Flexistipes sp.: one gene and its partner. The protein of the gene in region 1 interacts with the protein of each later gene in a pairwise test. Links are inferred from orthologs where the notes say so. Each region holds a gene or a part of one and is shown on either strand. Other genes may lie near its edges. The genes, in order: topA and UMU13_RS01115.

What was found.
Region 2: the proteins of topA (region 1) and UMU13_RS01115 interact in binary tests that used the Escherichia coli proteins (3 or more experiments, as listed by UniProt). The link is inferred for Flexistipes sp. from one-to-one orthologs.

The regions. Positions count from the first base shown.
Region 1 is NZ_JAXKVW010000013.1:56,198-59,632, forward strand. Bases 274-3,374 are described here. They hold topA (type I DNA topoisomerase), read right to left. Parts: upstream 2,987-3,374; coding sequence 560-2,986; downstream 274-559. Other genes in these bases: trmFO (methylenetetrahydrofolate--tRNA-(uracil(54)-C(5))-methyltransferase (FADH(2)-oxidizing) TrmFO), read right to left, coding at 274-560; UMU13_RS09235 (DUF494 family protein), read right to left, coding at 3,038-3,374. Outside these bases: more of trmFO, read right to left, coding at 1-273; more of UMU13_RS09235, read right to left, coding at 3,375-3,435. UniProt on the Escherichia coli protein: Releases the supercoiling and torsional tension of DNA, which is introduced during the DNA replication and transcription, by transiently cleaving and rejoining one strand of the DNA duplex.
Region 2 is NZ_JAXKVW010000001.1:250,902-254,105, forward strand. The notes cover bases 1-2,870. They hold UMU13_RS01115 (YigZ family protein), read left to right. Parts: upstream 1-1,090; coding sequence 1,091-1,651; downstream 1,652-2,870. Other genes in these bases: thiL (thiamine-phosphate kinase), read left to right, coding at 1-263; UMU13_RS01110 (MBL fold metallo-hydrolase), read right to left, coding at 264-887; UMU13_RS01120 (hypothetical protein), read right to left, coding at 1,771-2,667; UMU13_RS01125 (hypothetical protein), read right to left, coding at 2,725-2,870. In the rest of the region: more of UMU13_RS01125, read right to left, coding at 2,871-3,054; UMU13_RS01130 (glycogen-binding domain-containing protein), read right to left, coding at 3,051-3,204.

The DNA of each region.
Region 1 (3,435 bases):
TTGTCATAACGGCTTTTAAAGAAGCAGTGGTTATAATCGATTGAATCGGCACTTATAACAGGGGCAATTGCATCGTAAAAAAATAATTCCTCTGATACCAGTTTTTTCATTAGAGTCTGGGCAAATGAGTCGGAAGTCAGCGGGCCTGTGGCGATTATTAAAGGCCTGTCTGCAGGAATATCTTTTATTTCTTCATTTATTATCTCAATGTTTTCATGCTGCTTTATAATTTCTGTGAGTTGTCTGGCAAGTGCCTGTCTGTCAACGGCAAGAGAATTTCCGGCGGGAACTCTTGTTTCTTGAGCAGTTTTAATAATAATACTGCCCAGTTTATCAAGCTCTGCTTTCAAAAGGCCGCTGCCGGTGGAAAGTGATTCTGATTTGAGAGAGTTTGAGCAAACAAGCTCTCCCAGGAAACCAGTGGAGTGGGCGGGAGTCATTTTATCGGGGCGCATTTCATAAAGCTTTACATTAAACCCGTGTTCAGCCAGCTGATACGCGGCTTCCGTGCCGGCCAGGCCGCCGCCGATAATGGTTATTGTCTTGACATTGTTTCTCATTATTCGGTGTTTGACTTGGCTTTTTTCTGTTTTACAGTAACCAGTCCGTCTTCATTTGTAACGGCAGCTTTGGTGTTCTTGCAGTCGGGGTAGTTGGGGCATGCGAAAAAAGAACCTCTTCTGCTTCGTTTTAAAACCATTTCCGCATCACACTTTTCGCATTTAACCGTATCGATTTTAAGTATCTGAGGTTTTAAATTACCATCTTCATCCACTTTGATATTTGCAGTATAGTTGCAATCAGGGTATGAACTACAGGCTGCAAATATACCGTTTTTGCCGCTTTTTACAACCAGTTCGGATTCACATTTGGGACATTTGTCCTCTAATTTCTCGCCGGGCTCTATTACTTTCAGAGTCCCATCATTTAAACGAAGGAAACTTTTTATATTTTTGCAATCAGGATAAGCCGAACATGCCAGTATTTCGCCGTATCTGCTTTGCTTGATGACAAGTTCGCTTCCGCATTTTTCACACTTCAATCCTGTGGATTTGCCGTTTTTTTCATCGGTCAGTTTGATTTTACCGTTTTCATCCCTTTCAAAATTACATGAAAATCTGCAGTCAGGATAGCCGGAACAGGCAATAAATGAGCCGTTTTTACCGTATTTTATAATTAACTTTTTGTCGCATTTCGGACACTTTTCGTCGATTGTGAGATCTGCATCAAATTTATCTTCGGCCTTATCGAGTTCTTTTCTGAAATCTTTATAAAATTCATTCAGCAGTTCCACCCATTCCTTGCTTCCGGATTCCACCTGATCCAGTTCTTTTTCCATTTCCGCCGTAAATTCCGCATTGAAAAGATTTGTGAAATTTGAAATCAACAGCTTGTTGACAATTCTTCCCAATTCAGTGGGTCTGAATTTCTTTTCCTCAAGGAGAACATAGTTTCTTTCGATAATCGTGGAAATTATCGATGCATATGTACTGGGGCGGCCTATACCTTTTTGTTCTAAAGTTTTTACAAGCCGTGCTTCGGAATATCTCGGAGGAGGGGACGTGAAGTGCTGTTTTTCCTCATAGTTTTTTACTTCCAGTTTTTCATCCTTTGTAACATCATATATAATAGAATCTTCGTTATTCTCACCGTTTTCTTTGGATTCAACATACAGCTTCATAAAACCTGGGAATTTAAGTATTTTCCCTTTTGTGATAAATTCGTAATCGCCAACGGTAATGGTAATGGTGCTCTGATCAAATAGCGCCGGCGCCATCTGGCTTGCCACAAAACGATCCCATATAAGCTTATAAAGCTTGTACTGATCATTGGTGAGAAAATTCTTAATATTATCAGGTGATTTGTCAACATTCGTCGGGCGGATTGCCTCATGAGCGTCCTGTGTACCCGCTTTCTTTTTTTGTGATTTTGCAGAGCGCCCCTTGCCGAGAAATTTTTCACCGAAGTGTTTTGTGATAAAAGTTTTAGCCTGCTTTACAGATTCCGAAGATACCCTTGTGGAATCTGTTCTCATATAAGTGATCAGGCCCACAGGCCCTTCATTGCCCAGAGAAATACCTTCATAAAGCTGCTGGGCAAGCATCATGGTTTTCTTAGCTGTAAATCCCAGTTTTCTGTTGGCATCCTGTTGTAATGTGGATGTTATGAAAGGAGCAGCGGGGGACTGTCTGAGTTCCTTTTTTGCGACATCAGTCACTTTCGCTTCTTTGTTTTCTAAGTCACTGAGAATTTCCCTTACTTTTTTTTCATCAGGTATTTCGATTTTCTTTCCGTTTTTCTTTTCCAGCCGTGCTTTTACAGCTTCCCCTTTTGACTCCGGTGCGCCTGCGGATTTTTCAAAATATCCGTCCAATGTCCAGTATTCCTTTGGTACAAACTTTTCAATCTCCTCTTCACGCTCGCATATCAGTCTCAAGGCAACGGACTGGACTCTTCCCGCAGACAGACCGTATTTTAAAGGTTTCCATAGAAGAGGGCTGACCTTGTAGCCGACAAGCCTGTCAAGAATTCTTCTGGACTGCTGGGCATTCACCCTGTTCATATTAATTCTGCCGGGCTCTTTTATGCCTTCGTTTACTCCCTGTTTTGTAATTTCGTTAAACTGGACACGGTATGTATTATCCGCTTTTGTTTTCAATGCGGTAGCAATATGCCAGGCTATAGCTTCACCTTCTCTGTCCGGGTCAGTTGCAAGATAGATTTTATCCGCCTCTTTGGCTGCAGATTTCAGTGCATCTATTATTTTTTTCTTGCCTTTTATTGTTTTGTATTTTGGTGTGAAGTTATCTTCGATCTCAACTCCCAACTCATTTTTGGGCAGATCCCTTACATGTCCGACACTTGCCATTACCGTGAAATCCCTGCCAAGATACCGCTCAATTGTTCTAGCTTTGGCGGGAGATTCAACAATAACAAGATTTTTTCCCTTTTTTTGTGGGGATTGATTTGATTTTACATTTGACATAGAAGCTGCACCCCGTCCTCTAAAATAATGTGAATCAGGCTGGATTTCCTGTTACTGTATATAATAATCTTCTTCGTCTCTTTCGTAGTCGTTCTTAAATATGTAGGATTTTTTTTCAAGCAGAGTGTAAAGAGCTATCTGTTTTATCTGCTCCACGTCGATTTTCTGATCTGAGGATTCCAGTGATTTGTCGATGATTTCATCAAGTGTAATAAAATCCAGAATTCCCGCCATATTGAGTTTCTGAAGATACTGGAGAGCTTTTTCCGTAATTTTGTTTTTCTCAGGTACAGTGAAAATACGCATAGCTTTCGGGGAGTCGTAAACACCGAAATTCAATATGGAAAGAGTCTGTCTTATTTCATAATCATCAAAACCTGTATTCTGAAGATAGTCGGTAATATCCTTTTCACTCACTATTTCGTCTGTATCTATGTAATCTATTATAA
Region 2 (3,204 bases), on another replicon or contig:
TGAAAATAGTTATAGAAGAAAAGCGGCTTCCGTTTTCACATCTTAAGCAGTTTGATGTGGATAAAGTTGATTATTTCATTAATTCCGGAGAAGAATTTGCCCTTCTTTTTACAGCAAAAAAGGAACACGCCGTTGATAACTCTCTTAAAGAAAAAGGAATCGAAGTGTACGATATTGGTTACACGCAAAAAGGCTCCGGCGTATTCCTGGACAACGGAAAGAAACGGGTAAGCATATCATCAAAAGGTTACGAGCACAAATAATTAAATTTTATCAAGAATTTTTACCGGTATTTTCCCTTCCAGTTTATCCTTGAACAGTGCAGCGTCACTTTCTGAGCCGACAATAGCACCGTAGTGCATGGGGATAGCCAGTTTTGGGTTGATTGCAAGGGCTGCTTCCACGGCTTCTTCAGCCGTCATTACATATGTGCCGCTTACAGGGATAAAAGCTATATCTATATCTTCTAAATTTTTCATTTCAGGGATAAAGTCCGTATCCCCGGCCAGATAATATCTGGTGCCGTCCAAATCAAAGATAAAGCCCAGCCAGTTATTCTCTCTGGGGTGAAAGTCTTTCCCGATATTGTAAGCGTGCACTGCTTCAATGTTTACTCCTTTTATTTCAACACTGTCACCGGGTTTCATTGCCGTAACGCTGCCGTTAATTTTACTTTTGCAATCTTGTGAAGCGGCAATTTCCGTATCATTTTTTAACAGTTTGGCAATGTCATCAGGGCTGCAGTGATCATGATGTGAATGAGTAACCAAAATAATATCAGCCTTGCTTTCAGTAGTCAGTTGAAAAGGATCCGTAAAAATATTTACATTCTTTCCTCTGATTTCAAAAGTATCGTGCCCATGAGAATTAATGTTTTCAACTGTCATATGAACCTCCTGCAAATTTATGGAGCATATGCTGTAAACCTTTAAGACTAATTAAACAATTACAATTAATAATAAAATTTAATGTAAAAATTTCAAGGATTTACTCGTTGTTGAGCTGGTGCCAATTTTGTGAGAATTGCATATTATTGCGAAATGATATATTAATCAGTAAATGAATGAGAGATGATGGGGTTTACTAATAGATGTATACGGTGATAAAAGAAGGCTATGGGGAATACGAGGTGAAAAAGTCAAAGTTTATATCATACGTTGTTCCTTATAAAAATTTTGAAGGTAAACTCGAACAACTGAAAACGCAGCATCCCAAGGCAAGGCATATTGTCTGGGCATACAGGCATCTGCAGGAAGATCAGCAGATAGATGAAAACTGTACGGATGACGGTGAGCCGAAAAATACTTCCGGCAAACCCACCCTGAATATTTTATACCATAATGATATAATAAATACGGCTGTTTTTACCGTCCGATATTTCGGTGGGATACTTCTGGGAACCGGAGGACTTGTAAAAGCGTATACCGAGAGTGCAAACCGGGCACTTAACGATGCAACGGTAATTGATACTGCAAAACTCTATAAAAAACCTGTAAAAATAGGGTACGATAAAATCAACCATCTGGAATATCTTGCCGGCATATATTATCTGAAGATTGTGAACAGGGAATTTTTAGGCACCTATGTTATTTTTACGCTGCAGGGACAAAAAGAGGTGATAGACCGTCTTGAAGCGGAAGTGGGGAAGTAATAATTTGTTGAATCGTGTACGGGTTGAGTGGAGAATTAGTGATAAGTTTACCCGAATAGCCAAAAGCAACTATAAATAAATGTTTACTTCCACTTTCACGAACATTGAACGTTTAACTATCAACGGTTGCCTCCGCCACCGCCGTTACCACCCGAACCGGAACCTTCACCGTGACCTCCCATACCTCCGGCGTCACTCATTCCGCCGGCACCTTGCTGTCCGGAGCCTGACATACCGCCTCTACTGCCGTTCATTCCATCGGCATGCCCCACTGCAGAAGCGCCTCTGTAACCGGCACCTATACTTTTGGACACATTTTCTGTAAATCTGCCGGTATGGGTGCTTGAAAAATTTTCTCTGAAGCTTTGTCTCATCTGGCTCATTTCCTGATGAGTAAAATTATGCTGCATTGCCTGATTCAAAACTCCATTGATTTGTGATGACTGCACTCCCAGTCTACTCATGGTTTTAGCTGTTTCCGTAACCTCTTTTGCCATTTGAGACATATTGCGGTTTTGCTGCATATTTTGATTAAGCATACTGCCGACTGCCTGGATATCTTCTTTTTTCATACCGGCTGCCATAGCTTCTTTCACATTTTCTTCAATCTGCTGCCTGACAGATTTCTTTGATGCAAACTGAGCTGCAAATTTTGATGCGAACTCCTGCCTCTGAGCCATTTGGTTCAAAGCACGGCTAATCATCTGCCCTCTTACATTTTTTGCTATACCCTCGTTTACTTTATCTGTTAAATCACTGACAGGATATCCCCGCTGCTGGTAATCTTCCACCTTGTTAAGGAAATTGCTGACGGTACTTTTGCTGTATCCGTGCTGGTACATATTCTGTAATGTTTCAGCAACTTCCCTTGACTCAGTTGCGGCTTGACGCACCTGATTCTGCAATTCGGCGGGAGTATTGCTTATCAGCTCATCCATTTTCACTTCCGCGGCAGAGACAAATGTATTCAATACTATGCTCAATAGAAAAGCAGCTGTTATTGTTATTTTGTTCATTTTGCTTCCTCCAATAACCTTTTAAATATAAAACGGATTAACTGTGCTTTGGTTACATTAAAATTCCAGAATACATAATTTTCCGCCAAATTCGTCTTTAATTTTCATCATGCATTCAGGAAGATATACCTTCTCGTCCACTTTATAAAAAAACTTTATTTCTTCTACATTTGCCGGTTTGTCTAAGGTATATATCCAGTATCCCTCATTTCTTTTGAAATGACTGCCGGCATAATTGTTTATGTCTGAATAGAAGATGACTTTCTCTGCTCCATTTCCATTGTAATAAAACGAAAGAGAGTCTTCCGACTGCTTGACGTAATGCCTTGAGCATGCTGTTACTGCTAAAAAAAGTATAATAATTGTACCAACTTTTAATTTTATCATGCATTAACCTTCAATATACTGTTTTTGTTGCCGAATCCGTCTTCTACTTTATATATTGAAGTGGGATCAGCAACAACTTTTTTATCGTTGATCAGGTAAAAATATTTGTATTCACCGGGCTTGAGTTTTACTTCAGCTTCCCAGTAACCG